Regions from separate parts of the Pseudoalteromonas sp. MEBiC 03485 genome, predicted to be linked through region 1. Evidence: predicted binding sites of a transcription regulator. Region 1 holds the regulator's gene; each other region holds the start of a gene.
What was found. The regulator sigma-54, encoded in region 1, starts transcription at its own class of promoters, with help from an activator protein. The targets are predictions, from matches to a motif close to GTTGGCACGNNNNTNGNNT.

Region 1 (10,477 bases):
AATAAAATGACCATGTTTTCAAAGCAACCTGTAACACTAACAGGACCGAATTTAAAGATTACCGGTAAAGGCTTAAAAGCCGATTTAAAAACCGAAATTGTTGAGTTAACTAACCATACACGAACCATATACTATGACCAATAAACTGAAGAAATTACTCCTGATCCCAAGCTTATTGATTGCGTTTTCCGGCACCGCTGCCGAGCAAACTGGCGCACAAATTAGCATTAGCTCAGATCGCCAAGTTGGTAAACTAAAAGATGGCGTTGGCATATTTGAAGGTAACGTAGAGATCGTGCATGGTAATCGTCGTATTACAGCAGAACGTCTTGAAGCACACGGCGGTGATACCGAAGGTACAGTAGAGCTAATTATTGCAACAGGCAAACCAGCTTACTTCGAAGAAAAACAAACGGATGGTTCCGTAATGAGCGCCAGTGCTGAAGAAGTTCGTTATGATGTTGCGAAACGCTTCTTAACCTTAAACGGTGAAGCTGAAGTTACCCAAGCTGGTCAAAAAGTAACAGCGAAAAGCATTACCTATGATATGGCTCAGCAGCTTATCAGTGCTGAAAAAGACGAAAACTCATCAGATCGTGTACACACTATTTTAGTACCTGTTGAAAATAAAAAAGACAATAAAGGCCAACCATGAGCACATTAAAAGCAGAGCTTTTAGCTAAGAGCTACAAAGGCCGCCAAGTGGTTAAAAATGTCGGTCTGGAAGTTGAAGCAGGCAGTATTGTTGGCTTGCTTGGCCCAAATGGTGCTGGTAAAACCACGACTTTTTACATGATTGTAGGCCTAGTTCCGAGCGACAAAGGTAAAATTAGCATCGATGATAACGATATTACCCTTTTGCCAATGCACAGCCGTGCGAGGTTGGGTATTGGTTATCTACCGCAAGAATCTTCGATTTTTCGAAAGTTAACAGTTTACCAAAACTTGATGGCTATTTTAGAGACTCGTAAAGATCTAAATAAAACCACGCGGGAAGAAACTCTAAATAGCTTATTAGATGAATTTAGCATCCAACACATCCGTGATAGTCAAGGTATGGCTCTATCTGGTGGTGAACGTCGCCGCGTTGAAATTGCTCGCGCATTAGCCGCTAATCCTAAATTTATCCTTTTAGATGAGCCTTTTGCTGGTGTTGATCCAATTTCAGTGTTAGATATAAAGAAAATTATTGAGCACCTAAAAAATCGTGGTATTGGTGTACTAATTACTGACCATAATGTTCGAGAAACCCTTGATGTTTGTGAAAAAGCCTACATTGTTTCTCATGGGGAGCTAATTGCATCAGGCACACCTGAGCACGTATTAGCTGACCAAACTGTACGCGATGTTTATCTAGGCGAGCAATTTAGGCTGTAACCATTACGCCACCGACTAGAGCATCTGCTAGACTTATAACAATGACAATAAATCGATAATAACTTAACTGTCTTTGCACAGTTATCGATAACTTAAAAAAAGGATTGTTAGGGATACATGAGGCAATCATTACAGCTGCGCATGGGCCAGCAACTTACAATGACTCCACAACTGCAACAAGCTATACGTTTGTTGCAGCTCAGTACATTGGATCTCCAACAAGAAATTCAAGAGGCGCTAGATAGTAACCCTTTACTTGAAGTGGAAGAAGCGGATTACAACGAAGAAAGCATCGGCAAAAATGAGCAAAAAGCTGAATCTGACGATGTGCAAGTCAGCGCTTCTGCAGACGAAGCACCTAGCGAATATGAACAAGAAAGCAGTGATGCTCTAAATAAAGACACTGTAAGTGACGATTTAGCCATGGATGTTACATGGGATGAGTACATGAGTGCCGCTCCATCAACATCATCAGGGCCAATGCCAGAAGATGAATCTATTTATCAAGGTGCATCGACCGAAACCCTTCACGAATACCTTATGTGGCAATTACAGCTAACTCCCTTTAGTCCGACTGATGAAGCGATTGCTGTGGCAATTGTTGAGGCTATCGATGACTCTGGTATTTTAACGGTAAGCTGTGAAGATATCGTCGAGAGCTTTAATCAAAATAGTGATGAAGAAGAAATCGAACTTGATGAAGTCGAAGCGGTCCTAAAGAGAATTCAATTGTTTGATCCTGTCGGTATTGGGGCGCGTAGTTTACAGGAATGCCTGTGTATTCAACTTCGCCAATTCGATGCAAACACGCCATATTTAGCTGAAACTAAAATGGTTTTATCTGAGCATATCGAATTATTAGCGAGTCGCGACTATCGAACTTTGATGAAAAAGACTAAGCTTAAAGAAAATGAGCTTAAAGAAGTAATGACGCTAATTCACAGCTTAAACCCTAAGCCTGCGGATAGCATAGTACGCGAAGAGTCTGAGTACGTCATACCTGATGTATCAGTGAAAAAAGTAAAAGGTCGCTGGGTGGTTGAGTTAAACCCAGATAGTATGCCAAAGATTAGAGTGAACAGCCAATATGCGGCTATGTCTCGCTCTGTTAAATCAAGTAGCGACAGCCAATTTATTCGCTCTCACTTACAAGAAGCAAAGTGGTTTATTAAGAGCTTAGAAAGCCGTAACGATACACTATTAAAAGTGACCAACTGTATCGTTCAACAACAACAAGCTTTCTTTGAGCATGGCCCAGAAGCAATGAAGCCGATGGTGCTAAATGATGTTGCTGAAATGGTCGAAATGCATGAATCGACGATTTCACGAGTAACAACGCAAAAATATATGCATACCCCTAGGGGTATCTTTGAGTTGAAATATTTCTTCTCAAGCCATGTCAGCACTGAAAATGGTGGTGAGTGTTCTTCAACAGCAATACGCGCTTTAATCAAGAAGTTAGTCGCTGCAGAAAACTCGGCTAAACCATTGAGTGATAGCAAAATTGCAGATATATTGGCTGAGCAAGGAATTAAAGTAGCTAGACGTACAATTGCAAAATATCGTGAGTCTCTAGCAATACCTCCGTCTAATCAGCGTAAGAGTTTGATTTAGACGTTTTACATAGAAGGAAAAATGCTTATGCAACTAAATTTAACTGGTCGTCATGTAGAAATCACTGATTCATTAAGAGACTATGTAAACACCAAGTTTGCGAAACTAGAAAGGCATTTTGACCATATTAATAATGTTCATGTCATTCTAGATGTAGAAAAATTAAGCCAAAAAGCAGAAGCAACTTTACATGTAAACGGAGGCGAATTGTTCGCTTCTACAGAACATCAAGATATGTACGCAGCCATTGACTCGTTGATCGATAAGCTTGATCGCCAAGTCATTAAACACAAAGAGAAATTAGCTCGACATTAAATTATGAAACTAAGTTCACTTACTAATCAGGACTGCAGCAAAGCTGCGGTCCTTTTTAATAGCAAAAAAAGAATTCTTGAATATATCAGCGAACTGGCTCACCAGCAGCTTCCTCATTTATCTCAACAAGATATCCTAAATGCTTTACTCAACCGAGAGAAGCTAGGTAGCACCGGTATTGGCCGAGGTATTGCTATTCCACATGGCCGAATGAGTGGCGCCGATGAACCTCAGGCGTTTGTCATAGTGAGTGAATCCCCAATCAATTTTGATGCAATTGATAATCGCCCTGTTGACATTTTCGTAGCACTCATCGTACCAGATGGTGACTCTCAGCTTCATCTAAAGACCTTATCAACAATTGCTGATAGACTTAAAGATAAAGAGTTTTGTAAACAGCTGCGTAGTGCTACTACCGATCAGCAACTGTTTCAGGTTATATCAGCAGAGGCATAAATGGAATTAATCATTATCAGCGGTCGCTCAGGCTCAGGTAAATCGGTCGCTTTACGAGTACTTGAAGACTTAGGTTATTATTGCGTTGATAATATTCCAGTCAATTTACTGCCTTCGCTCGTGCGTAGCGTATCAGATAACTACGATAAAATAGCGGTCAGTATTGATGTGCGTAACCTTCCAAAAGAGCAGCAAGAATTTAATGATATTCTTGAGTACCTTCCTGGTTTCGCAAATCCAACACTTTTTTACTTAGACAGTGATGACCAAACCCTGATAAAACGCTTTTCAGAGACTCGTCGTTTACACCCATTATCCATTGATTCTTTGCCACTTGATCTGGCTATTAAACAAGAAAAAGTCTTACTCGATGTGTTGATCACTCGTGCTGATTTTATGATTGATACCACAGATCTCAGTGTTCATCAGTTAGCAGAATCAATTCGCGAAAAGATTTTGGGTAAAAAGGATAAAAAACTGATTATCACTTTTATGTCTTTCGGCTTTAAACACGGTATTCCAAAAGAAGCTGATTACGTATTTGATGCACGTTTTTTACCTAACCCACACTGGGAACCTGATTTAAAGCCGCTAACGGGTCTAGATCAACCAGTAAAAGATTACTTAGCTAGCCACAGCATAGTGCAAAAGTTCACATGGCAAATTCAAACATTTGTACAAACATGGCTACCACATTTAGAGCGTAACAACCGAAGTTACCTTACCATTGCCATTGGTTGTACTGGTGGCCAACATCGCTCTGTTTACTTAGCACAAACAATTGGTGAGAGTTTTGCTAAAAGCCATGACAATGTAAAAATTCGCCACCGTGAACAAGACATTTAATTAGGCACTATTATAATGCGCGCTGAAGATACCTTTTTAATTCAAAACAAACTCGGCTTACATGCTCGCGCAGCCACTGTTTTAGCCCAATTAGCACTACAATTTGATGCTAAAATTACGCTTTATCAAGACGATAAAGAAGCTGAAGGTGACAGCGTATTGGCATTAATGCTACTTGAAAGCAGTCAAGGTAAAGAAGTTAGAGTCGTTTGTGAAGGCCCTGATGCTGATGCAGCATTAACTGCAATCGGTGAATTAATCGCACAGCGCTTTCACGAGCACGAATAGCATTTGCTAAGCCTTCAAGATTTACGGTAAACTTAATTAGGATATTTTAAATTCCCTTTAAATATCCTACTTTTATATCGCTCGCTTTTCTAAGTTGCAAAACTCTTAATAAATTTATCACAGTGCGACGATATCTCTGCAAATACACCACAAAGCAACTATGCTGTATTTGCTCAGCCTATATAAACTTTTTTCAGTTGTAAGGACGCCAATGCCAGAAGCCTTTGAACAAGATTACCCACTACAACAACTCAAACAAGTGACCAAGTCACTCAATAGTGGTCAATTTGTTCAAGTGCGCGGTATGTTAGCCAAAACGGCGCCTTGTGATACAGCCCTTTTACTTGAGTCTTCTCCCCATAAAATTCGTCGTATGCTTTGGCAGCTGGTTGATCCAGATGTGCGTGGTGATGTTCTAGAAGAACTGTCTGAAGATGTACGTCTTGGTATTATTGCGCAGATGGAACCTGAGCACATTGCTGCCGCCACCGAGGACATGGACGACGATGACTTAGGTGAGGTTTTACGTAGCCTTCCTGATACCGTATATCAAGACGTAGTTAGTGCAATGGACTCGCAAGATAGAGAAAGGGCTACTCAGGCACTTTCTTATCAAGAGCGCTCTGCCGGTGCCTTGATGAACAGCGATACGGTAACAATTCGCCCAGATGTTACTTTAGATGTAGTGCTACGCTATTTACGCCTACGAGGTGAGCTACCAGAAGGCACTGATGACTTATACGTTGTTGATAAGCATAACTGCTTCCTAGGAGCACTTTCGTTAACTACACTGCTGACAAGCCCATCTGATAAAATTGTTCGCGATTTAATGGATGAAGATTGTGAGTCTATACTTATTTCAATGGATGAAAGTGATGTAGCACAACTTTTCGAACGTCATAACTGGATTTCAGCCCCGGTTGTTGATGACAACGCACACTTGCTAGGTCGTATTACCATCGATGATATCGTTGACGTAATCCGCGAAGATGCTGAACATAGCATGCTAAGCCTCGCTGGTCTTGATGACGAAGAAGATACCTTTGCGCCAGTGCTAAAAAGTTCGCAACGTCGCTCTATTTGGCTTGGAGTTAACTTATTAACCGCATTGCTAGCAGCAATTGTGGCAAGCTTTTTTGAAAATACCTTAGCAATTTTGCCTATTTTGGCAGTACTCAATGGTATCGTACCTTCAATGGGTGGCGTTGCAGGCAGTCAAACTTTAACACTGGTTATTCGTGGTATAGCCGTTGGCCATATTAATCAAACTAACCAACGCTTCTTATTACTCAAGGAATTAGCGATTGGCGCACTGAATGGCGTTATTTGGTCGATATTAATTGCCGGTGTTGTTGCCCTATGGCAATGGGACTTTAAGCTCGGTGCAGTATTAGCCTTTGCAATGTTTATGAACCTGGTTGCTGCAGGTATTGCGGGTGCAAGCATTCCATTAATTCTCAAGAAAATGAAAATTGACCCTGCCCTCGCTGGCAGTGTGGTACTAACAACCGTTACCGATATTGTCGGTATCTTTGCCTTCTTAGGTACTGCAACGTGGTTATTAATCTAATCTGAAAACGGCCCTTTAAGGGCCGTATTTATTTCTATTTACTTGCACGCTGCTTATTTTTACCAACTCTTGGTTTAGTATTGGCCTTTTTAAACTGGCTAAAACCGGTATGACGAGTCAGTGCCGCGCGGCCTTTACCGCCCTTCCCTTTAGCAGCTTTCTCGTTGCGACCTTCTTCCGGTACCAAACAGTTTGGCCCCTTACCGATTAGATTCGCTTTGCCCATTTTTCTTAGCGCTTCACGGATCATCGGCCAACCAGCAGGATCATGGTAACGTAAAATCGCTTTGTGTAAACGACGCTGGCGGGCGCCTTTTGGTACAGGCACTTGCTCAGTGTTATTTTTAATATTGCGTAACGAGTTCATCTCAGTATGATAAATCGTCGTTGCGTTGGCCATTGGCGACGGATAAAAGTTTTGTACTTGATCAAGCTTAAAGTCATTACTCTTTAACCAAAGCGCCATATTAACCATGTCTTCGTCTTTAGTTCCTGGGTGAGCAGAAATAAAGTACGGGATCAGATACTGCTTTTTACCTGCTTCTTTTGAGTATTTATCAAATAGCTCTTTAAACTTATCATAAGCCCCCATACCCGGCTTCATCATCTTAGATAATGGGCCATCTTCGGTATGCTCAGGGGCAATTTTTAAATACCCGCCCACGTGATGGGTAACCAGCTCTTTTACATAGCGTGGATCTTCAACTGCTAAGTCATAGCGTACGCCTGAAGCAATTAAGATTTTCTTCACACCCTTCACATCTCGGGCTTTTTTATAAAGCTCAATGGTTGGCGTGTGATCCGTGTCCATATGCTTACAAATATCAGGATAAACGCATGATAAACGACGGCAAGTACTCTCTGCTTTTTTACTCTTACAGCGCAACTTATACATATTCGCAGTCGGTCCACCTAAGTCAGAAATAACCCCTGTAAAGCCCGGTACCTTGTCACGAATTTGTTCAATTTCATCAATAATTGATTGCTCTGAACGGCTTTGAATAATACGCCCTTCGTGCTCTGTGATCGAACAGAAAGAACAACCACCAAAGCAGCCACGCATAATGTTCACTGAGGTTTTAATCATTTCATACGCAGGGATTTTGTCATCACCATAACTTGGGTGCGGAATACGTTGGTATGGCAAACCAAATACACCATCCATTTCTTCTGTTTCTAGTGGAAATGCTGGCGGATTTACCCAGATAGAACGGTCGCCATGACGTTGAAATAAAGCACGTGCACAGCCTGGATTTGTTTCTTGGTGCAAAATACGCGACGCATGGGCATAAAGCGGCTTATTCACACTCACTTGCTCAAACGCTGGCAGTTTAACGTAGGTCTTTTCCCATGGTTTAGGACGTGCAGGCTGAACAGTTATTGGTTTGGCCACTTCAGCACTTAGATCAATACCCGCTTTTTTAAACTCAGATTTACTACAACCCACATCATCTGCGCCATACGGGTTTGGAATTGGATCAATCTTACCGATTTTATCGATAGCTGTAGAGTCACTACCACGCCAACCCGGCAATGGTTCCTTACGAATTACCGCGGTACCACGTATATCTTGAATTGTCTCGACCGACTCACCTGCGGCAATACGGTGAGCCACTTCAACAAGTGGACGCTCAGCATTACCGTAAATTAAAATGTCGGCTTTGGCATCAAACAGAACACTTCGGCGTACTTTTTCTTGCCAGTAATCATAATGAGCAATACGACGTAAACTCGCCTCAATACCACCGATGATCAGCGGCACATCTTTATAAGCTTCGCGACAACGTTGGCTATATACAACCACCGCACGGTCAGGGCGTTTACCACCTATGTTACCTGGCGTGTATGCATCATCATGACGCATACGCTTTTCAGCGGTATAACGGTTGATCATCGAGTCCATATTACCCGCCGTAACACCAAAGAATAAGTTAGGCTTGCCTAACGCCATAAAGGCATCTTTCGAGTTCCAGTCAGGCTGCGCAATAATACCAACGCGAAAACCCTGCGATTCAAGCATGCGGCCAATCACAGCCATACCGAAACTTGGGTGATCAACATATGCATCACCACTGACAATGATCACGTCACAGCTATCCCAGCCTAACGCGTCCATTTCTGCACGAGTGGTCGGTAAGAATGGCGCCGTGCCATAGCATTCAGCCCAATACTTAGGGTAAGAAAACAGGCCTCGCTCGGCTTTTAATGCGCTCATAAAGTGTACTCTGCTAACAAAAGGGGCGAATTATACCAATTCGCTTAATTAAGTGGTCTATTTTGAGGCAATAAAACCTCGTTGATAACAAGGCAAAAATTTCGTTATTTAGTTGTTCTAAATCAGAAATTTTTAACGCAGGTAGCGACAGGTTTAATCTCTCAAAATGACTAAGTATTATCGCGGGTTGGTATTATACCCCACTCTTATGCATTATTATAGAAAACAAAACGCCCTTCACGTGGAAGGGCGCTGTTTAATTCATATGCACTTACTGTAACTAGCTATTGCTTAGCTTGCAGGTAGGTAATTAACTCTTTTTCTGGCATAGGCTTAGCGTACATGAAGCCTTGCACTTCATCACAGCCAAGCTGGGCTAAATAATCTGCTTGCGCTTGTGTTTCGACCCCTTCTGCAATAGTTTTTAAGCCTAACCTTGCACCAAGAGAAATAATTAACGCTGCAATCGCCTGACAATCTTGACCTGGTAAATCTTTAATAAAAGCACGATCAATTTTAAGTCTATCAAGCGGCAATTTTTGCAAATAACTCAACGACGAGAATCCTGTACCAAAGTCATCAATCGCAATCTCAATGCCAAACTCTTTAAGCTCTTTTAATGTCGTGATCACATTAGCTAGTTCATCCATAACCACACTTTCGGTTACTTCAAGTTCGATAAACTGCGGCTCTACATTGTATTTTGTTAAAGTGTCTTTAACTTGCTGTGCATAGCCTTTAACTTTAAATTGTGGCACCGACACATTCACAGCAATACTTATTGAAAAGCCTAATGCTTCTAAGCGCTTTTGCTGCAAACATGCTTGCTCTAGCACCCACTGGCCTATATCAACAATTAAGCCTGCATCTTCAGCCATAGGAACGAAAATCGCCGGTGAAATATACTGACCATTACCCGAAGGCCAACGAAGCAGCGCTTCGCAGCCAATAATCTCAAGGGTATTTAAATCAAGTTGCGGCTGAAACCAAACCTCTAATTTACGTTGTTCGAAATCTTGGCGAAGTTGTCTGATGATACCTAAACGCCACGCCATTTTCTCTTCCATATCTGGGGTATAAGTCACCACCATTTCAGAAGATTGTTTTTTAGCTTGGTTAAGAGCAATGTATCCCAGTTTTAATGTCTCAATTCCCGCTTTTTGAAAGTCACCTTGATAACATAAACCGATGTTAAAATTGATTGGCAAAATGTGTTCGCCCGCATTAAAAGGCAAACTTAAATGCTCGCGAAGTAGCTCAACATCACACTCATTAACTGGTAACAATAGACCGAACACATCTGCACCAATACGTGAGAGCAACTCAGCATTAGGGTACTCTTGTTGTAACCTATCGACAATTGCGTTCAGTAATAAGTTACCGATCTCTTGACCTAAGCCGTTATTAATATCAGAGAATTGCGCAACATCAATTAATAAAAATACAAAATCACTTTTACCCGGTTGATAGTAACGCTCAACTTTATTCATGAAATCATTACGATTCGATAAGCCAGTTAAAATATCTTTATATGCAGCATCGCGTAAACGGTTGAACAATCTAACATTATCAAGACCAACACTGACATTAGTCAGGAATATCTCGGCAAATTGTAATTGCGAAGGACTTGGCGTGTGCTCGGTTTCTAAGTAAATAGCTGCTTGGCGATTTTTACTTTTGAGTAAGTATGTACTGTCAATATCCGTATGTTGATGTTCACCTTGCGCCAAGCAATTATTCACTTGCATGATGATACGACCATCATCAAGTTGCTCAACACCTTGACCTATAAAATC
Region 2 (10,477 bases), 2.6 Mb from region 1:
GTGCCGACATCAGCTTATAACGACGTTCCATTTCGCCTACACACCAACGCAATGCATTGGCTGCTTCTTTCATGTCAGTAACAACTTCACATAATAAATGTGGGATGCCTTCGTACACAGAAAGTTCAAGCATTTTCGGGTCGATCATGATCATACGAACATCATCAGGGCCCGATTTGTATAGTAAGCTTAATATCATTACATTAACGCCCACTGACTTACCTGAACCAGTTGTACCCGCAACAAGTAAATGTGGCATTTTGCCAAGGTCAGCACACACTGGCTCGCCAGCAATGTCTTTACCTAACACCATAGTCAGTGGTGATGGGTTTGATTCAAATTTAGGTGCGTTAATAACTTCACTTAAACGCACGATTTCACGATGTTTGTTAGGTAACTCTAAACCAACATAAGTTTTACCCGGAATAACTTCTACAACACGTACGCTTACTGCAGAGAGTGAACGCGCTAAATCTTTAGCTAAGCCAGTGATTTTAGCTACTTTAATACCCGGCGCTAAATCAAGCTCAAAACGCGTTACTACCGGACCTGGGTATACACCCACAACCGCAGCTTGAATGTTAAAGTCAAGTAATTTGGTTTCAACTAAACGAGAAATACCATCTAATTCTTCTTGTGATAATGGGTTTTTCGCTTTATCTGGACGATCTAATAAATCCAGCGATGGTAACGGATTTACAGGCGGTTGCTCTTCGAGCAAGGCTTCGAATTTTTCTTTCGCTGTTGGTGGTGGCTGATACGCAGGTTTTGGTTTAGGCATTGGGCGAGCAGGCGAAACAACCGTTGTTACAGGCTTTTCTTGCTCTACTACAGGGCTCTGATCAAGCGCATTAAGTGCCGATACGGTATCGAATGATTCATCATCAAGAGCACTGAATCCAATTTCTTGGTCAAGAATATCATCAAGCTCATCAAAGCCTTTGAAGTCTTCATCTGCTTTTTCAGCAGACTTTTGCTGTTGCTTGGTCGCTTTTGGCTCATCTTCATCAGCATCATTGAAGCTAATAGCTGGCTCGTTTTCTGGTTCTACAAAGTTGGCGTCAGGCTCTGTGGTGGCGACATCTTTAACTGCTTCTTTTTCACGGTGCATCCAAGCAGAAAATTGCTCACGTAAAAAGTAGAATAATTTCATTACCCACTTGCCGACAAAATCGACAAATTGCACCCAAGAAATCCCCGTTAATAGGGTTAATCCAGCAAAGAAAAAGCACAGTAATAGAATCGAGGTGCCGGTAAAATTAAAGGTCGGCATCATTGCTGTTGCAATGACATCCCCTACTACCCCACCAGATGAGAAGTTATAAATATCGTCGAAGTTAATGCTGCTAATGGCAGTCGCTGAAGTAATAAACAGCGCAAAGCCAATGACACGTAAGGCAAGTGTGGTGTAATCAAGCTGAAAAATACGATGTGGCTGTTTAAACAATAAATAACCAAATAATTGAATAGCAACAGGGACTAAATAAGCAAGCCAGCCAAAAGTGAGTAATAGGATATCTGCAACCCAGGCCCCCGCAGTGCCGGTAATATTCTTAACATTAACAAATTCACCGGTTTGCGACCATGAAGGGTCCGCAGGATCAAAACTGATTAATGCACATAAAATAAATACTGCAGCAAAGGTGCTGATGATTAGCCCCGTTTCTAACAGTCTTTGAACACCATTTAGGCGCATAGCTCCCTATTCCTTATTATTCTTTACTGATCGATTAGCAGTGAAATACCTTAGCAGGAAATGCCGTTTGATGCACTTTATCTTAGCCTTGATGGACTGATAATGAACAAGTTTTTGTTACTCTATGTGTATTTTAACAGTTTAAGCAATATATGGGCGAATAATGACCCCTTCTTCACCTTTTACTTCTTCCATTACCACATACGTTCGGCTTTCACTGACATTAGGTAGTTTTAGTAGAATATCGCCTAGTACATTTCGATATTCCGACATATCATTTACCCGCGTTTTTAATAAAAAGTCGAAATTACCCGACACCAAGTGACATTCAATAATTTCGTCGTGCTTTTTAACAGCGGCGTTAAACTCTTCGAACACATCAGGTGATGTTTTGGTGATGGTCACTTCTACATAAACGGATAAACCCTGCCCAAGCTTAGCAGGATCTACTACCGCTTTATATCCGAGTATATACCCCTCCCTTTCAAGCTTTTTTACACGCTCTAAACACGGGGTGGCACTTAGCCCTACACGCCTTGCCAGCTCTACGTTAGAGATCCGACCATCGTGCTGTAATTCCATTAATATTTTACGGTCTATTCTGTCGAGTAATTGATGCATAAGCCAAACCAGAGTTTTGCACTGTTTTTAAGTTATTTTTAGATTATATCACTAGAAGTTCATTAAAAAAAGGTGAGACACACTGGCTAGTCATGAATATAATAGTCAAAAATTTTATCCCGTTCTATTAAGGCGAAAAACTATGATTATTGGTGTACCTAAAGAAATCAAAAACCATGAATACCGTGTAGGTATGGTTCCTGCGAGTGTTCGTGAACTAGTAAACCATGGCCACCAAGTGTTTGTTGAGACTGATGCTGGTATGGGCATTGGCTTTACGAATGAAGATTATATTGCGGCTGGTGCTGAAATTTTACCAACAGCAGCAGACGTTTTTGCTAAAGCTGAAATGATCGTTAAAGTAAAAGAGCCACAAGCTGTTGAGCGTGCTATGTTACGCGAAGACCAAATTCTATTTACTTACCTTCACTTAGCACCGGATCTTCCACAAACTGAAGACCTTGTTAAAAGTGGCGCAGTATGTATCGCTTACGAAACAGTAACTGATTCACGTGGCGGTTTACCACTTCTAGCTCCTATGAGTGAAGTTGCAGGTCGTATGTCTATTCAAGCTGGTGCACAAGCGCTTGAAAAAGCAAACCACGGCCGTGGTATGTTACTTGGTGGTGTACCAGGTGTTGAGCCAGCTAAAGTAGTTGTTATCGGCGGCGGCATGGTTGGTCGTAGCGCAGCGCAAATGGCTGTTGGCCTAGGTGCTGATGTTGTTGTTCTTGACCGTAACATCGATGTATTACGTGCATTAGATGCGCAGTTCGGTAATAAAGTTAAAGCTATCTACTCTACAGCTGACGCGTTAGAAAAACACGTACTAGAAGCTGACCTTGTGATCGGTGGCGTATTAATCCCTGGTGCTGCAGCGCCTAAACTAGTAACGGCTGAGCACATCAAAGCAATGAAACCTGGTTCTGCAATCGTTGACGTTGCAATCGACCAAGGTGGTTGTATCGCAACTTCTAAAGCGACAACTCATGCTGATCCTACTTTCATCGTTGATGAAGTTGTTCACTACTGTGTTGCTAACATGCCAGGTGCTGTACCACGTACTTCGACGTTTGCACTTAACAACGCAACATTACCGTTCATCATCAACCTTGCTAACAAAGGCTACAAGAAAGCGCTTCTTGACGATGCAAACTTCTTAAAAGGCTTAAACGTGATCAAAGGCCAAGTTACTTATAAAGAAGTAGCTGAAGCTTTCAACATGGAATATGTTGACCCACGTACAGCTGTTGAAAATGCTTAATTAGCATTGTGAAACAAAAAAGCAGCGATATCGCTGCTTTTTTTATGCCAGTTTGCAAATAAATCGCTTTATCTGCAAACCGCTATATTATTGATTAACGACGTTTAGTTTGTTTAGCGCGTTGATTGTGCTTTTTAACCGCCTTACGAATTTGGTTAATTTTAGCACGCTTGTCTTTACGCTTTTCAGGAATAACCGACAGCTTAGTTTGCGTTTCGCGGCCTAGTTGTACTGTTTTACGTAAATAGTTTACCGTATCTAAATCAAGCTCAGCCCAACCACCTTGCGGTAAGCGCTTATCAAGCTCTAACTTACCGTAACGAATACGGATAAGACGCGATACTTCAACATCTTGTGATTGCCATAAACGACGTACTTCGCGGTTACGACCTTCAGTTAATGTGACATTGAACCAACGATTGATCCCCTCACCACCCATAGGTTTGATGTTCAAGAATTTTGCAGGGCCATCATCAAGTTCAACACCTTTTGTTAAAGTGCGCAGCGTATCATTAGTTACTTCGCCAAATACACGAGCAGAGTATTCACGCTCTACTTCGTAACTTGGGTGCATTAAACGATTTGCAAGTTCACCGTCATTGGTGAACAGCATTAAACCTGCGGTATTAATATCTAAACGACCTACCGCTATCCAGCGCTCGCCATCAACACGTGGTAAGCGATCAAATACCGTACGGCGGCCTTCCGGATCTTTACGTGTACATAACTCACCTTCTGGTTTGTTATACATAAGCACACGACAAATACGGTCAGCTTTGTCTTCAATTTTTACCACGTGACCGTCAACACGAATCACATCGGTTGTTTCTACACGGTCGCCTAAACGCGCCACTTTACCATTCACGCTCACGCGGTTGGCATCGATGTATTTTTCCATTTCACGACGTGAACCCACGCCTGCACGGGCTAATACTTTTTGTAACTTTTCAGTTTCTAAATTACTCATTCAGATAGTTCTCTCACAGAAGGATCGCTCAATAGCTGGTTGATTTTACTCTCCTGAAGTTCAGGTAATGGTGGTAATTCATCTAAACCAGCTAATGAAAAATAGTCTAAGAAAGCGGATGTTGTTGCATACAAAGCAGGGCGACCTGGCACTTCTTTGTGGCCCACAACCCTTACCCACTCTCTTTCTAATAAGGTTTTAATAATCCCTGAGCCAACGGTTACTCCCCGTACTTGTTCAATTTCACCACGGGTAATAGGTTGCCTGTAGGCAATCAAGGATAAAGTTTCTAATAGTGCTCTTGAGTATTTAGGTGCGCGCTCTTGCCATAAGTTTGCCAGCCAAGGTGCTAAACTCGCACAGGCCTGAAATCTATAACCGCTACCTACTGCAACAAGCTTGATACCTCTGGTTTGATAATGCGTTTGAATCTGTTCAATTGCATTATTAATGCGTGGCATAGATACGCTTAAATCAGCTAATACTGTTTCTTTTAAATGCCGTTTAGACACGGGTTTTCCAGCAACAAAAATCGCAGCTTCTATGATTTCGACTAACTGTTCATCACTGATACGTTTTGTGGCCATCGTTACTAAAGGTCATTTTAAATCACTAACGCTCTATTATGACAGAAGTCAGCCAAGGTTGGAAAAATTATTATAAAAAAGCCAGTGTAAAACACTGGCTTTGGGGGATATTTCAAAAATGAATAATGAAATTAGCTGTTTTTAACCATTTCAAGGGCATCATCTTCGGCAACATCGCTGCCATATTTGCTAATGTAGTTGATAAATTCAGTACGACTTACACGCTTATCTTTGTTGCTATCCATATAGCCAAAATGATTTGCGATGTCGTCGTCATCTGCTTCTTCAATTGATACATAACCATTTTTATCGTTATCTAACGATTTAAAGTCATTTTCGATGCGGTCAAATCTAGCGATTTCTGCTTTAAATGCTGATTCAGACACCTCGCTATCAGTTGCCACTTTACCTGTATTTAACTGCATATAAGTATTAAATTCAGTGCGGCTAATTTGCTCATCCATGTTGGTATCGATATTTGAAAAATGATCCCAAATTGCATCGTCATCAGCTTCTACTTTAGAGATATAACCGTCATTGTCATTATCTAGGCTACCAAAATCACTGTCGATTTTTGCTAAAGAGTTACTTGCAGAACATGCTGATAGGCTTAATGCTGCCAAAATTGTTGATGCTAGAGTTAACTTGTTCATAAGACATTTCCTTGTAGTCGATTAGATTCACTTTGACTATTACAAGTTGAATGCCAAAATGTCTTACTGACTAAAATCAAGCACTTACAAAATAGTTAAGCTAAGGTTAAGCCTATGATTTAGCAAGCTTTTCATAGCTTGCTGTAATTTTTTCATAAAAAAAGCGCTCATAAGAGCGCTTTTCCATATAGCCATAATATCGCTATTAGATAGCTGCGTTTTGGTAACGCTTAACGAAGTCTGTTACAGCTTCGCCATTACATTTTAAGGTGTTTAAGTTACCAATTTTTTCACGCACAGGTGTTAAACCTTTTTTAAGTGCTGTGATACAAAGTTGAGTTTCTTTTTGCTCATTTTTAGCAAACACTTCAACTGCTGCTTTTGATGCTGAATTTTGTGATTGTGCTTTTTTAGCAATGTCACGGATGTCAGTACCGTTGCATAAAATGCTTTTTGAAAAACGCGACATTGAAATGCCATGCTTTGCTGCTTCTTTACGTGCAGCGGTAAACCCTTCATTCGCACTTAAGCTACATAACTTAGATTCAATACGGTTATCAGCTGAAAAGTAGTGCGGGTTGCTTGCTAATGAGCCAAATGAGATACATGCAAGAGAAAGCATCACTAATTGTTTTTTCATGGTTTACCTTTAAATAGTACATAATATGAACGGATGGTTTGCGCGCATTATATAAACAAAAATAAGTAGATCAACTGAATTATTTATTTAATTTAATAATTAATAGTGAGTTAACAATGTTTTTAAATTAAGCAGCAATTGATCAACATTTACCCAATTTGATTTTCGTAATTAGCTCATGAATAAGCCCTAGTTTGATGATAGAATTGCGCTAAACACTGAAACAAAAATAATAGGTGCACCATGAAGGTAATCTCATTCAACATTAACGGCCTGCGCGCCCGTTTACACCAGTTGCAAGCCGTAATTGATAAACATCAACCAGATATTATTGGCTTACAAGAAATCAAAGTGCATGATGAGGCCTTCCCTCTCGAAGACGTGCAAAAAATGGGTTATCACGTTTATTTTCATGGTCAAAAAGCGCACTACGGCGTGGCTATGTTGTGTAAGCAAGAACCAAAATCAGTCGTTAAAGGCTTTGCAACTGATACTGACGAGTCACAGCGCCGTATGATCAGTGTTACTGTGACACAAGAAAATGGTCGTGACCTAACGGTGATGAATGGCTATTTCCCGCAAGGCGATAATATTGCCCACGAAACCAAGTTCCCATATAAGCGTCAGTTCTACAAAGATTTAATGACCCATTTAGAAGATAACCACACGCCTGAGCAAGATGTTATCGTGATGGGCGACATTAATATTTCACCGACCGATCTCGACATTGGTATTGGTGAACCAAACCGTAAGCGCTGGTTAAAAACAGGTAAGTGTTCGTTCCAACCAGAAGAGCGTGAATGGCTAAGCACTTTATTAAACTGGGGCTTTAAAGATACATTCCGAGAGCTTTACCCAGAAAAAACCGAGCAATATTCGTGGTTTGATTACCGCTCAAAAGGTTTTGATGACAACCGCGGTTTACGTATTGATGTGATCTTAGCAACTCCAGCGCTTGCTAAACGTTGTGTTGAGTCTGGCATCGATTACGAATTACGTGGTATCGAAAAGCCATCTGATCATGCCCCAATTTGGTCAACTTTTAACGCATGATAGACACTATGCAATGGCAGCTCCCTTTGTGGAGCTGTGTGGCTTTAATACTTTGGCTGAGTTTCGATAAACAAAGCGCATCACAATTATTGGCAACACCAATAAGACAAGTTGGTGTACTCGCTTGTGCTTTAGTACTTGCAGTACTGTGGCGTATTAAAGCGGGGATATTGCCAGGCCTCGAATTGCATATTTTAGGGGTCACTGCAGTGACCCTGATTTTAGGTTGGCGACTGGCCATTTTTGCAAGCCTTCTTGCAAGTTTACTCTTGGTATTAGTCGCTCAGCTGCCAGTATCAATACTGCCAGTGCATTTATTGTTTACTGCTTTTTTACCAGTTACGTTAAGCTATTTGTGTTTTGTGCTTTGCTATAGCTATCTGCCAAGGCACTTTTTTATTTATATCTTTTTATGCGCGTTTTTAACCGCTGCTGCTATTGCCTGTATCAAAATACTTACCAGTGGTGTGTTTTATTACTTGCTTGGTGATTACAGTTTTATTGAAATTTCAGAAAACTATCTGATTCTTTGTGCCATAATTTGGTTTCCTGAAGCAATGCTCAATGGCATGGCCATTACCTTGATGATCACGTATCGCCCTCACTGGGTTAAAACCTTTTATGATAAGGACTATTTAGACTCATGAGTCTTCACTATCACTGCCCACTTTGCAAACTTGAACTTACTCTAACCGACAAAACTTACCGTTGTGACAACAATCACAGTTTTGATATCGCCAAAGAGGGTTATGTCAATTTACTTCCCGTGCAAAATAAAAAGTCTAAACAACCGGGCGATAACCTTGAAATGGTGCAGGCTCGCCGCGCATTTTTAAGTGCCGGGCACTATTTGTTTTTACAGCAAGCTTTAGCAGATTTAGTGACATCACTCGAACCAACTTCAGTGATTGATTTAGGCTGTGGTGAAGGCTTTTACACTCAAGCAATAGCAACGCAATCGAGTGCCGATGTCTATGGTGTCGATATTTCGAAACCCGCGGTAAAATACGCTGCTAAGCGATATGAAAATGCGCATTTTAGCGTTGCCTCAATTAGCCAAGCCCCTTTTGCAGACGCCAAAGCGGATGTGCTTGTTAGTGTGTTTGCACCACTATTTGCACAAGAACTTGCCCGCCTTGCCAAACCACAAGCTAGCTTAATTGTTGCAAGCCCTGGCCCTTGGCACCTAAAAGAGTTAAAAGCATTTATTTATTCCGATGTTAAACCACATACTGAGATAGAACCACCAGCGGGTTTCAGCAAAGAGTCGACGAATTTACTAGAGCAACAGGTGTTGTTATCTGTCGATGAGATTAAACATTTAATTATGATGACGCCGTTTGCATGGAAGTTTCGCCCAGAGCATTGGCAGCAGATAGAGCAGCAAGGCCCACAAAAAATTACGTTATCGTTTTATGTGAGCCAGTTTATTCGGGATTAAAAATGCTCTTTAGTGAAGGCTTTGTCCATTTTTTCGAACATATCCTTTAACAGTTGAGCTAAATCTATATAGCGTGGTTTTTCAGTCGTTAATTGTGACTGATAACCATGCGCCTTCATTTTACTGTGCAATTCTGTATACCAACTTAGCATCGCTGGTTCTAATCTGGTTTGAGCACGTCTTCCTAACCACAACAAACCTTGCAGCGGAAGTGACAAAAAGAATAGCGCAATAGTGATAGCTTGTGGAAAATAATCACTGCCTAAGTAATTAACTTGCATGAATACGGTCAGCATTGCCAAAATTGGCATCACAGTAATTGCCAGATCAGTAGCTTTGATCACTCTAAATTCGGCAAACAATGGAGCGAGCTCTTGTCGCATCGGCCATTTTTTAGCGTACTGACGACCTGTTTGCACTTGTGACATGACACCTTTTTGCATCATCACTCCTAGGGTTTTCATCTCGTTTCACAACCGAGTGTAACACACTCCCGGATACAATCCCTGCAAAACCTGTCCTAGTTCTAATACCAAATTAATGGCAATGAGACTAACGTTTAAAGTCTAAATGAGATAAAATGTTATCGGCTTAAGTCAACTAGACTTTAGTGTAATTACAGCCTAGCTTTGTTAAGTGTAGCAACAAAATACTTATTTACTATACTGGCAAAGAATTCTAATTATCAAGCCTTAATACACACTGACTGATATCGTACTTTTAGGACCTAGCTATGCCGAAGCACCTTTGCTCACCACATCACGTTTTAGTACTAAACTGTGGTAGTTCGAGTTTAAAATTTGCCATTTTAGATGCCACCACTTCTGACGAAGTTATTTCAGGGTTAGCTGAACGCCTTGGATCAGATACGCCTTCAATAAAATATAAATATAATGGTGAAAAACAACTTATTGAACTTGCAAAAGGACAAGCCCATGATGCAGCAATTAATAAACTTGTTTACCTGGTCAAAAACTTAGGTCTTGAGGATAAGTTAGTTGCCGTGGGCCATAGGGTCGTACATGGTGGCGAACATTTTACCGAGTCAGTATTAATTGATAATGACGTATTAATAGAAATCGAGAAAACGGCAGCATTAGCGCCTTTACATAATCCAGCGAATTTATTAGGTATTCGCACCGCACAGCAAGCGTTCTCGACACTACCACAAATTGCGGTGTTTGATACTGCGTTTCATCAAACTATGCCAAAAATTGCCTACTTATATGCATTACCTTACTCGCTTTATAAAGAGCATGGTGTAAGACGTTATGGTTTCCATGGCACGAGCCATTATTATGTTGCCGGTGAAGCGGCGAAATTACTCGGCAAAGAACGCCAGCAAACTAATGTGATCAGTGCGCATTTAGGTAATGGTTGTTCTGTGTGCGCTATTAAAGATGGTAAGAGTGTTGATACCAGTATGGGGCTTACCCCTCTGGAAGGCTTAGTCATGGGTACGCGCAGTGGTAGCATCGATCCTGGTTTATTCACCTTTTTGACTCAACAACTTAATTATTCAGTTCAAGAAATTGATGATTTGTTGAATAAACAA
Region 3 (10,477 bases), 1.4 Mb from region 1:
GAACCTAAATTCAAAGTTTACATTTGCTGCAGTCTCACTTTCACTACGATCAAACCAATTCATCGATTTATAGACCGCCTCACCTGTAATGGCGAACCAATGTGTGAATGCATACTCAAGAGCAATGCTGACACCGGCATTGTGGCCGTCGTAATCAGCGCTAAAATCAAGGCATAGCTCTGGCGTATCACTACATGCTCGAGTTAACATAGCCCCTTCTTCGCTGGCAAGATAATACATCTGCGTATAATCAACATCGATAGAGCCTTTTTGATAAAAGACACTGCCATATAACAAGGCTTTTGAACTTAAACGGTAACCTGAAATAAGTGCAATATCATAAGTATCGTGCGACAAATCCCAATCATAGGTATCGTCATCATAATTACCCGCTAATAGTGGACCATACCCCGCATCTTTACTGCGAATATAGCCAAGGCTAACCGCCATAGAGAGGTTTTTCTCGGCGGCAGACTCTAAAGGGCTGCCATAAAACTGATGCTTAATAGCGTATTTTTCATAATCATGATCGCCGCCAATACCTGCACCTAGGGTAAGCTCCGTCGAATAACCTAAGGTCATACTCATCGAAGTAGTTAACGCGGTACTCGTTGATGTGCTCTCACTGGTATCTTTAGCAATAATCTTGCTTGTATCAGTACCAACGGTTGCACGAAAATGAAAGGGGTCACTGTTGATCTCGGGGCTCTCAAAGCGGGCCATCGATACACCTGTTTCGGTTGTAGATTGACAGCCAGCTAATAAACCTAAAGCTATAAACGCCAAAAGAGGCTTTAACGTTTTCACTTAATTTCCTTATATATTATTATTTTAACGCGAAGATTCTAGACTAAGGCCTGGTAGCTCGCAATAAATTAATAACAAAAAAGGTACAAACTCTATATTAAGCGCGTTCATCCTTGGGTGATTCCATCACGACATGAGTTGTAATGGTTCTTACTTGTGGGATAGAGCCAAGTACATCAGCATGAAACGCTTTATAGGACTTAAGATCTGTTGTTTCAATTCTCAGCAAATATTCAAACGAGCCAGTTACATTGTGGCACTCTTTTACTTCATCAATAAACTCAAGAGCTTGTTCGAATGCTCGCTGAGATATTGTTGAGTGCTCATTTAAACCAACCCCAACATAAGCGATAAATCCTAGGCCAACAGCCTGATTATTAATAACCGCTCGATACCCCGCAATAACCCCAAGCTTTTCTAATTCTTGCACTCTACGAAGGCATGCTGATGGCGATAAACCCACTTTTTCTGCCAGTTCTGCATTGGCAATTCGGCCATTACTCTTAAGCTCACGCAATATTCTATCGTTAATTTTGTCTTTTTTCATTTTTGATTGTGAATTTCAAATATCAATAACAATATTAAGCGCAATAATTGTGCATATTACAACTTATAATTGCACCATAATTCAAATGGAGAAATAGTAATGAGTTTTGAAATTTTAACAGCCTTGGCATTATTTGCGTTGGTGTCATCAATTACCCCAGGACCGAATAACTTAATGTTGATGAGCTCAGGTGCTAACTTTGGCTTTAAAAGAACCATGCCACACTTACTTGGCGTGACGTTTGGCTTTATGTTTATGCTGGTTTTGGTGGGCCTTGGCATCATGCAGCTATTTGATTTGTTTCCACCAAGCTATTTGATATTAAAAGTATTTTGCATTGCTTACTTACTCTATCTGGCGTTTAAAATTGCCACAAGTAATGCACAACAAAAAGCCAGTAGTGAAAGTAAGCCACTTACTTTTATTCAGGCTGCACTATTTCAATGGGTGAACCCAAAAGCGTGGGCAATGGCGTTAAGCGCGGTTAGTTTGTATGCCCCAGACAAAAACCTCACCTCAGTGTTAATAGTAAGCCTTGTATTTGGCTTAATTAACCTGCCATGCGTCAGCTCATGGACTTTACTTGGCGAAAAGCTTCAACATTTGCTTGCCAGCCCAAAGCGCTTGAAAGCATTTAACTACCTAATGGCAATACTATTAATCGCTTCAGTGATGTTTAGTTTGTTTTGATTTGGGCAAGCTTTGCTTGGCTTATTTTTCACATGGCACTAAAAAATCAACATGGTAATGCTCATCATGTCGTACCCAAGATGGTCTAGTCGAAAACTGGATGTGCTTTTTAAATCATCTGCATACTTGGTTTTATAAAGCCCTGCAGGGTTGGGTCAAAGGTCACCCGCCAAAGATCGTAACCTTTTGCTGTTGCCGATGTATGCAGCTCAACAATATGAGCTGCTAAAGCGGTGTAATCAACCTTAAACTGTTCAAACTGGCCTTGTTCATAAAATTCAATGTCGTAGCCAAAACGATTGAAAACGAGAGTTGGCAAATGAACGGATTGCCCCTTTTCGTTAACAACAGATGTCATAAAATCAACCGACAGGCCATTTTGATGGGTTTTATGCGGGCTAAATTTCCCGCCATTTACTAAGCCCGTTTCAGCATATTTGTATCGTTTATCTGGATGGGATTTCTGGAGCGTTTGGTAAGCATCAACAATGATGTTTTTTACCTGCGAATGAACATACGTACGCCCTACCAGCTCAGCCACTTTGCTGTAACTGGTAAAGTTATCGCCATTGCTTGGCAGTTTTACTGCATTACGTACATAGCCATTGGCAGTAACCACATAAACTGTTAGCCATAGCCGACTGAGAGCTAATTAATAAGACTACAACTAAACACGTTTATGCGGCAAAAAATAACGGTCGAAACCAAATTAAAATAAACGCTTAAAGCATACTCTTTAAGGTCGCGTCTTTATCTATGAAATGATGCTTAAGCGCCGCTAAAATATGGATTGAAAGGGCCGCTGATAACAAATAGCCAGATAAAATATGAATTTGCCAGCCAAAATCGCTTAACCAAGCATTAAACGCAACGGCCTGACCCGTTTCATTGTAATTACTAGCAATTAATTGCCACGAAAAAACAGCAATACCAAAACCGCCAAAACCACTATAAAAAGCACCTGACAGTAACATTACAGCTAGCAAGATTAGCAAGCCCCAATGATAAAAATGAAGCCACTTAGTTAAGCTCGTTTGTATGGCAGATTGAAACGGCTGATAGAGCCTATAAACTATCCTTAATAACCAGATGATAGCAATGATCACCGCGATTGATTTATGCCAATGATACAAGCTGTAATCAGTCACCCAGGTCATGTAGTAACCCAACACAAGTACGCTCAGAATTAATATCGCACTTAGCCAGTGCAAAATCTTATGTGTTTTCTGTGTCTTTATTGTCATGAACTTTATCCTTAAAAACTATATTCATGACTTAATAGTAAAGATTAAGCTTTTGTTTTAAATAAGATTGTGACGAAAGCCATCATTCTGTGACGAATGCACTCGACTCACTTAATACATTTGCTAGAGCAGGCTTAAAAGTTTTGCTAACAGGAATGCTAAACCCTAGTTTCATCTGTAAAGTTGCATTTGCTTTATGAAGATTAAAATCTTCAATGTGGGCTAAGTTTACAAGGTAGCTGCGATGCACTTGCTTGAATTCATAGCAAGGCAAGTGAGCTTGGCTGTTTTTGATGGTATCTCTTTTTAAAAAGCATTCAGATAATGTTTGTATTTCGACATAGTTGCCTGCAGCTTTAATAAATAATATTGATTCTGGAGAAAGTCTCTTAACAACCCCTTTGTGGTTTATTTCAATATACTTAGGTGAACCTTTCTCTGGCTTATCTTGCTTCGCTTGTGGCAAAAACGACATGCTGCATAATCGCCACAACGCCAAAACTAAGCAACACGCTATTAAGTACTTTGGTAAAAGCTGGATAAATGACGCTGCAATTGCATAACCATAAAAAGAGTAATCAATAAAAATACGTAAGATCACCAATGAACAAATAGCAACTGTGCACGCGATAATAAAAACAAATACGTTATTACGGACTCTGCCTTTTAAATCAACAAAAGCCACCAATGCAATATTTAAAGCACATAAAGCCCCCCACTCTTTGAACCAAAAAACCTGTGAGTCCATAAACTGATATTGGCCTCCTGCAGTTAAATGGCGCCAAAAAAAGCAATATACATTAAATAAAATAAAAAAAGCCCCCCATAAAAAAGCCGCTTTTTGCCAAAGTTTTGTTAATTGCTGCCAGTATTTATAAATAATCATAGCCACTCCATTTGAATCATAAAAGATAGCAAAAATAAGTACTTCCTTATAAAGGCTTTTTAATTATATGTTAAAGCTTGTTAGTTCATACAAAAGCTCTCTGGTAAATTCAAGCTAGGCCACTATAATTAGTTCGAGCTTATAATAAAATTTCAATATGTAGTGCTATGTCTTTAAAAGTATTATTAAATTTTAAATTAAACTGGGTGTTTTTGTGCGCCTGTTTTTGGCTTTTTGCTCTGCCAATTCAGGCCAAATATGTGGTGGCTGTTGTGGGTAAAACCAAGAACGATAGCTTTTATCAGCAAGCCTTTAAAGGTTGTGAGCAATTTGCAAAACAACATCTCGATTTTGAATGTATTTACGACGGCCCTAAAGACTTTCAAGATATTCGCACCCAAGTGTTAGTGATCACCGACCTCATTCGTAGAAACAATATTAGTGGTTTATTAATCGCAACCACAGACTCTAATTATCTTGTTGCAAGAGCTCTTAAACAGCTTAAAGATAACAACATTCCTGTAATTACTTTTGACTCTGATCTGCTCGAAGAAGATCAGCAATATCGTTTAGCCTATGTAGGTACTAATAATTTTGATTATGGTGTTGCGTTAGGCAACGAATTAAAAAAATTTACTAACAAAACAACCAACCAAGTGTGTATTCAGTCAGGGCATTCAACGACACCTAATTTAAACAAGCGTATTGAAGGTGTGCGCTATGCATTATCAGGGCAAAAAGATAAACGTTTAAGCGGTGAAAATGGCTGGAGTGAGTTTGATCGATGTCCTTTGTATAGCTTAGGCAAGCGAGAGGTATCCCTCGGCCAGCTCGACAAACTTCTTAACCTAGAAAATCCACCACTATTTTTAGCTGTAGCAGGTTTTGCCCAATTTAACCCTAACTATGCAAACGTAATTGCTAAACATAAACAGCGCATTGCTAATCAAGAGGTAGTGATCGTTTCTGCCGATACAGAGCAAATGCAATTAGACATATTAAAGCAAGGATTATCATCGGCTAACATTGGTCAAAACCCATTTGAAATGGGCCGTCTGTCTGCTGAATTGATGTATCAGTACCTAACTAAAGGTGAGCGACCCGCTAAGTCTCACTATTATTTAGACTTTCACTATTGCCAGCAAAGTAATGCTGGTACTTGCACCGTTAATCACTAAAACTTTGATCTCACTAAAGTGCAATTAACTAGATAAGGACTAGACTTACAACAACTTGATTAATTGAAAGGATTTAGCAATGACACACCTAGTTAGTGATTTGATGACGCCAGACCCGTTTGCTATTAGTGCACAAAATACCCTGCATGACGCTCATAACCTAATGAAAGAGAAGAATGTCCGTCATATCCCAGTGATCAATGAGCACGGTGGTTTAGTTGGCATGTTAACGCAAAAAATCATGATTGCTCAGGTAATGAATATCATGGCTAATTACAGCGCCAGCGCCCTTGAACGAAAAGAAAAACAAACCAAAGTAGTTGATATCATGGCTACCGATTTTACCAGTATCTCGCCAGAGCAACCGTTGCATGACGTCGCTAAGTTCTTTGTCGAAAATCGCCACGGCTGCATGCCTGTAGTTGATAAAGATAACAACTTAGTGGGAATTCTAACCTCATCTGACTTTGTTCGCTTAGCAGCAGCATTACTCTCTTAAGCCGTTAAGTTTAAACTTATATCTGCACACTGAATTTTTTACATTCGGTGTGCAGAGTTTTCATACTCCACCTTAGCCATAGCTACTGCAACAAAACACAAAAAAAATCTAACCAAATAAATTCAACAACTTAACCACAAATCTCTTTTAGGCATAACGTTTGCTTCTATCTAACTAAACATGCTTTTAAAACTAAAAGCGAAAGGAAATTAATAGATAATCTCGGAGGAGTAATGAGTAATTCATCATCAAAAGTCGCAGAATTTACAGCACCGGGTGTTAAAGACCAAGCTGCAGCTGACACAATTGCTATTTTAGACCAGCGTATGGTCGCTTTAATCGATTTACACCTCACTTTAAAACACATTCACTGGAATGTTGTTGGACCTAATTTTATTGGTGTACACGAAATGCTCGACCCGCAAGTAAGCGCAGTCCAAGAGATGACTGATACGATTGCAGAGCGTATTGCAACTATGGGTGGCGTACCTGTTGGCACACCACAATCAATTGTAGATCGCCGTACATGGGAAGACTATTCAATTGGTAAAGGTTTAGTGACTGACCATCTATCTTCACTTGATAAAGTGTACAACGGCGTCAATAAAGACCACCGTGCAGCTATCGAAAAGCTTGGTGAGCTAGACCCAGTTTCTGAAGATATGATCACCGGCCAACTGGCCGATTTAGAACAATTCCAATGGTTTGTTCGTGCGCATATTGAATCGTCTACCGGCGAATTGAAAGGCTAAACCCCCTAGGTCTATCCGAAGACCCCTTGCCCAGCATTTGCTGGGCTTTTTTATGCTTTGTTATACCAACCCGCTTAATTAAGTAGTCTATTTTGAGGCAATTAAACCTCGTTGATAACAAGGCAAAAATTTCGTTATTTAGTTGTTCTAAATGAGAAATTTTTAACGCAGTTAGCGACAGGTTTAATCCCTCAAAATGATTAAGTATTACTGCGGGTTGGTATTACAACCAACCTTTATGTTTAAAGAACAAGTAAGGTGCAAAGCCAGACAGCAACATAATGCCAATTGCAAACGGGTAACCCCATGCCCATTGCAGTTCTGGCATGCTGTTAAAATTCATCCCATAGATACTTGCGACGACGGTCGGAGGTAAAAACACCACAGAAGCAATTGAAAAGGTTTTGATAATTTGGTTTTGTTCGATGTTAATAAAACCCTGAGTCGAGTCCATTAAAAAGTTCACTTTATCAAACAAGAAGGTACAGTGAGACATAAGGGTATCAATATCGAGCACAATTTCACGCAGTGATTCGCGGTCTTCTGTTGGTGCTCCTAAGTAGCGCAGTAAAAACGAGATATTCCGACGCGTATCCATCAAACATAAACGCACCTTGCCGTTGTTATCTTCAAGACGAGAGATTCGGCTAACGGCTTCTTCTAAATCTGAGTCGTCTTCTTCAAGTACATAAGCACTGAGTTTTTCTAATTGATGGTGCATGTCTTCAAGCATATCTGCGTGGTTTTCGACTTTTTGATCAAACAAAGTTACTAAAAGTTGCTTGGGATTATCACACGCCACTTGCCCTTTTCGAGCACGAAGTCGTAATAAACGAAAATCGGCTAATTCATCATCACGGATTGTCAGCAAACAGTTGTCTTGTAACAAACAAGCCACTGTCACCGTATTAAAGCGCCCTTCATTTGGTGACATAAAAAGCGCATGCACATGCAAGCCTTCATGGTCGATAAAACACCGGGAAGACGCCTCGATTTCTTCAACATCATCAGCACCGGGTAAGGTAATATTGAGGGTACCTGCCAGTGCTTGTCGTTCTTCTTCTGTTGGATTTATGGTATCAATCCAGTGGGCATTTTTAATAGAAGTGACAAGAGGCGTATCAGCAGCTGGTTCGGTTTCTGTAATTACACCTTGGTCTATAGAAAAAAATCGTAACATGCGCCCTATCCTGATAAATCAATTTAAAGCAAATACTATAGCTGTTCACGTTAATGAACAATGACAATGCTACTAATTCCCGGGTAAAGCAGAAAAATAATTTAAACCTAACATCAATTGCTTATTTCGCTTTTTTGAAACGCACAATAATCATACCTATCAAGATGATACCAAGGCCTATTAAGCAAGGTACAAAAGCGCTTTGCAGGGCAATATCAAAGGCTAAAAAGTCAGGGGAACCCGTTTGCCAAAGCGTCCATTCATAACCAAGTTTTGATGCAATATGTTCACCGCCGCTGCTAAGTACGATGATTGCATCATTGTTATCGGGATTGATGCGAAGCGTGCTATTTATTGCCGGCTCATTTGCACCATCGTGGCCAAACACAAAATCTCCCGATGCTGTTGGCGCATAAAGCATGGTACCTAGCCCCCAAATTGGTGCGCCTAAGCTAATAGCCAATGGCTCTCGCATGGTGGAGATCATTTGCGGGCTTAACTGCCCTGTTTGAGGTGATGTTAATGCTGGCACTAAAGCGATTAAGTCATGGCTACTTGCAAATAAACCTGTGGCCGCTGCCGATGCGTATTGAAAATGCCCAGCAGCTTGCCCACTTTTATCGTACGCAGGTGCTATGTTGTCTAACTCAGTTAGTACATCATAACTGGCATCAGTCATGTTGACTGGCTTAAAGACATTATCATTCATCCAAGTTGCAAAGCGTTGATTCGTCTTTTCTTCTACCAGTAGCTCTAGCATCAGATAGCCGCCACCAGAGTATTGAAAATCGCCCGGTGGTTTCGTGGCTTTAATTTCTCGCACACCCGTTGATGAAAGCGGGTTATCAAGCGACTCAAGTAAACTTGGTACCGTTTCACTTAGAGGAATATCAGCAAACCCCAAACCATCACTAAGCCCAGCAGTATGAGATAACAGATGAGCAAGGCTGACCTTTTGATTATCAAACTCTGAATCAGGTAATTGCCAAGCTGTTAGTTGTTCATGTATTGCTTTAGCTAGGTCAACTTTCTGCTGCTCTGCCAAAATCATCACGCCATAAGCAGTAATAAACTTGCTAAGTGATGCCACAGGGAACAACGTATTTGCGGTTATTTCATCTTTGCTTTTCGAGTAATCTTGAAAAATCACTTCGCCACTTTCAATCAAAACATAAGCTATGTTCGCTTGGTTTTCAGAAATCAACGCCTGGCTGTTGGCAATAAATTGCTCAGTGTTACCAGTCTCAGCAATTGGCTTTAAAAACCAACCACTGACACCACCATACAAACAGGTCGCAGCCCAAGCAGATGAAAAAAATAGCGTTAACAAAATCGTTTTAAACCAGTTCATACCCTACTCCTTGCTGTGCAAACCGAACTAAACTACTTCGATCTGTTCAGGTTTTTTGATAAAGAAAACCATTAAAATTAATAAAGCTGCAGGGAATAAAAATAAATTCAAATAAGCAAAAATCACCGTTAACTGTAGGATACATATTAGTAGCAGTAGAATAGAAAACACCGTAAGTAGTGACGAAATACCATGGCGCTTTGTCAGTAATAAAGCCGCTGTGATTAAACCAACTAACGCATACAAGCCTAAACTCCCAGCCGATACCACCATGGCAATAACCAAAATACTATCAATCACGTCGTTCGATGCTTTATCGCCGACAACAGCAAGGTAAACATCACAAAGAACGGTAGCATGAAAAGCCAATACCAGCACCGCTAATACACATAACAAGATGCGAACGCCTTCTACATCAAACATATCTTTAAGAGCCTTGCGTAAGCTCAAGTACACATATATCTCAAGTGCACCTATGAATACAAAAATAAGGTCTGAAAAGCTTAAACTTTGTAGGTCAAGCTTAAGTGCTTCTCCTAAGCCATCAAGTGTTTCACCAAAAACTGAAATCCAGTACAAGGGAAATATGACAGCAAGTAACCCCGCTGCAATGCCTGGTATTAAATAGTCACGGTTGAACATATGCCCTCCAAAATCCTGTTGCGTTGTTAAGTTATTCGCTATCACGTTCGTACACCAAAATATCGCCCGGTTGGCAATTGAGCTCTTCACAAATAGCCTCTAGCGTACTAAATCGGATCGCTTTCACTTTTCCGTTTTTAAGTAATGATAAATTGGTCATAGAAATACCTATGCGCTGCGATAGCTCCTTCAGCTGCATTTTGTTCTTTGCCAATTCTATATCTAGGTTGATTCGTATTTTCATAGTCTAAAAAGTACGCAGCTGGTTTATGATTGTCAAACTTTATTTTACGATTATCATAAAATAAAGAATGAAAAACATAATTACCATATGTGGAGTTAAATCTGTTGTTTGAATTTCAGATATAAAAAAAGCCAGTAAATACTGACTCTTATACCGATTCGCTTTGTTTATAATTTAGGCATTAGCCTGAATGGCAGGTATTAATATTGCCGATAGAATACCCAATAAAAATATGCCACCAATGATCAATACGCCCCAAAATGACCATTGTTTTTGAACTCGTTGAAAATGCTCAACACTATCCCAACGTTTATTCTGCCAAGCCATTTCTCGGCCTTTAAAGCCCAAATAAATCGACACAATAAAACCAACATAAGGCACTAAGGCTAATAAACCAATCCATGTGCTGTTGCCAATTGCCCAAATCCAAGTTAGCAAAAAAGCGCCCCAACTAAAG

Region 2: EVU92_RS13930 (EF-hand domain-containing protein) is a predicted target of sigma-54. The motif match lies at 5,828-5,846, and genes of this name have one in related genera.
Region 3: dps (DNA starvation/stationary phase protection protein Dps) is a predicted target of sigma-54. The motif match lies at 5,999-6,017, and genes of this name have one in related genera.

The regions. Positions count from the first base shown of each region.
Region 1 is NZ_SGBT01000001.1:467,534-478,010, forward strand. Features, by position in the region: gene lptC (LPS export ABC transporter periplasmic protein LptC) at 1-144, shown strand, start outside; gene lptA (lipopolysaccharide transport periplasmic protein LptA) at 134-655, shown strand; gene lptB (LPS export ABC transporter ATP-binding protein) at 652-1,377, shown strand; gene EVU92_RS02170 (RNA polymerase factor sigma-54) at 1,495-2,991, shown strand; gene hpf (ribosome hibernation promoting factor) at 3,019-3,306, shown strand; gene ptsN (PTS IIA-like nitrogen regulatory protein PtsN) at 3,310-3,762, shown strand; gene rapZ (RNase adapter RapZ) at 3,763-4,608, shown strand; gene EVU92_RS02190 (HPr family phosphocarrier protein) at 4,624-4,896, shown strand; gene mgtE (magnesium transporter) at 5,108-6,466, shown strand; gene EVU92_RS02200 (YgiQ family radical SAM protein) at 6,501-8,681, opposite strand; gene EVU92_RS02205 (EAL domain-containing protein) at 8,966-10,477, opposite strand, start outside.
Region 2 is NZ_SGBT01000001.1:3,017,579-3,028,055, forward strand. Features, by position in the region: gene EVU92_RS13905 (DNA translocase FtsK 4TM domain-containing protein) at 1-1,696, opposite strand, end outside; gene lrp (leucine-responsive transcriptional regulator Lrp) at 1,838-2,317, opposite strand; gene ald (alanine dehydrogenase) at 2,460-3,581, shown strand; gene rluB (23S rRNA pseudouridine(2605) synthase RluB) at 3,676-4,548, opposite strand; gene scpB (SMC-Scp complex subunit ScpB) at 4,545-5,135, opposite strand; gene EVU92_RS13930 (EF-hand domain-containing protein) at 5,267-5,788, opposite strand; gene EVU92_RS13935 (exonuclease III) at 5,994-6,428, opposite strand; gene xthA (exodeoxyribonuclease III) at 6,672-7,481, shown strand; gene EVU92_RS13945 (energy-coupling factor ABC transporter permease) at 7,478-8,128, shown strand; gene EVU92_RS13950 (putative RNA methyltransferase) at 8,125-8,922, shown strand; gene yfbV (terminus macrodomain insulation protein YfbV) at 8,919-9,365, opposite strand; gene EVU92_RS13960 (acetate kinase) at 9,656-10,477, shown strand, end outside.
Region 3 is NZ_SGBT01000001.1:1,908,589-1,919,065, reverse strand. Features, by position in the region: gene EVU92_RS08825 (hypothetical protein) at 1-807, opposite strand, end outside; gene EVU92_RS08820 (Lrp/AsnC family transcriptional regulator) at 905-1,354, opposite strand; gene EVU92_RS08815 (LysE family translocator) at 1,454-2,044, shown strand; gene EVU92_RS08810 (penicillin-insensitive murein endopeptidase) at 2,154-2,663, opposite strand; gene EVU92_RS08805 (cytochrome b/b6 domain-containing protein) at 2,767-3,288, opposite strand; gene EVU92_RS08800 (LytTR family DNA-binding domain-containing protein) at 3,371-4,174, opposite strand; gene EVU92_RS08795 (substrate-binding domain-containing protein) at 4,342-5,352, shown strand; gene EVU92_RS08790 (CBS domain-containing protein) at 5,432-5,851, shown strand; gene dps (DNA starvation/stationary phase protection protein Dps) at 6,085-6,603, shown strand; gene corA (magnesium/cobalt transporter CorA) at 6,827-7,783, opposite strand; gene EVU92_RS08770 (serine hydrolase domain-containing protein) at 7,905-9,134, opposite strand; gene EVU92_RS08765 (hypothetical protein) at 9,162-9,776, opposite strand; gene EVU92_RS08760 (helix-turn-helix transcriptional regulator) at 9,808-10,020, opposite strand; gene EVU92_RS08755 (hypothetical protein) at 10,195-10,477, opposite strand, start outside.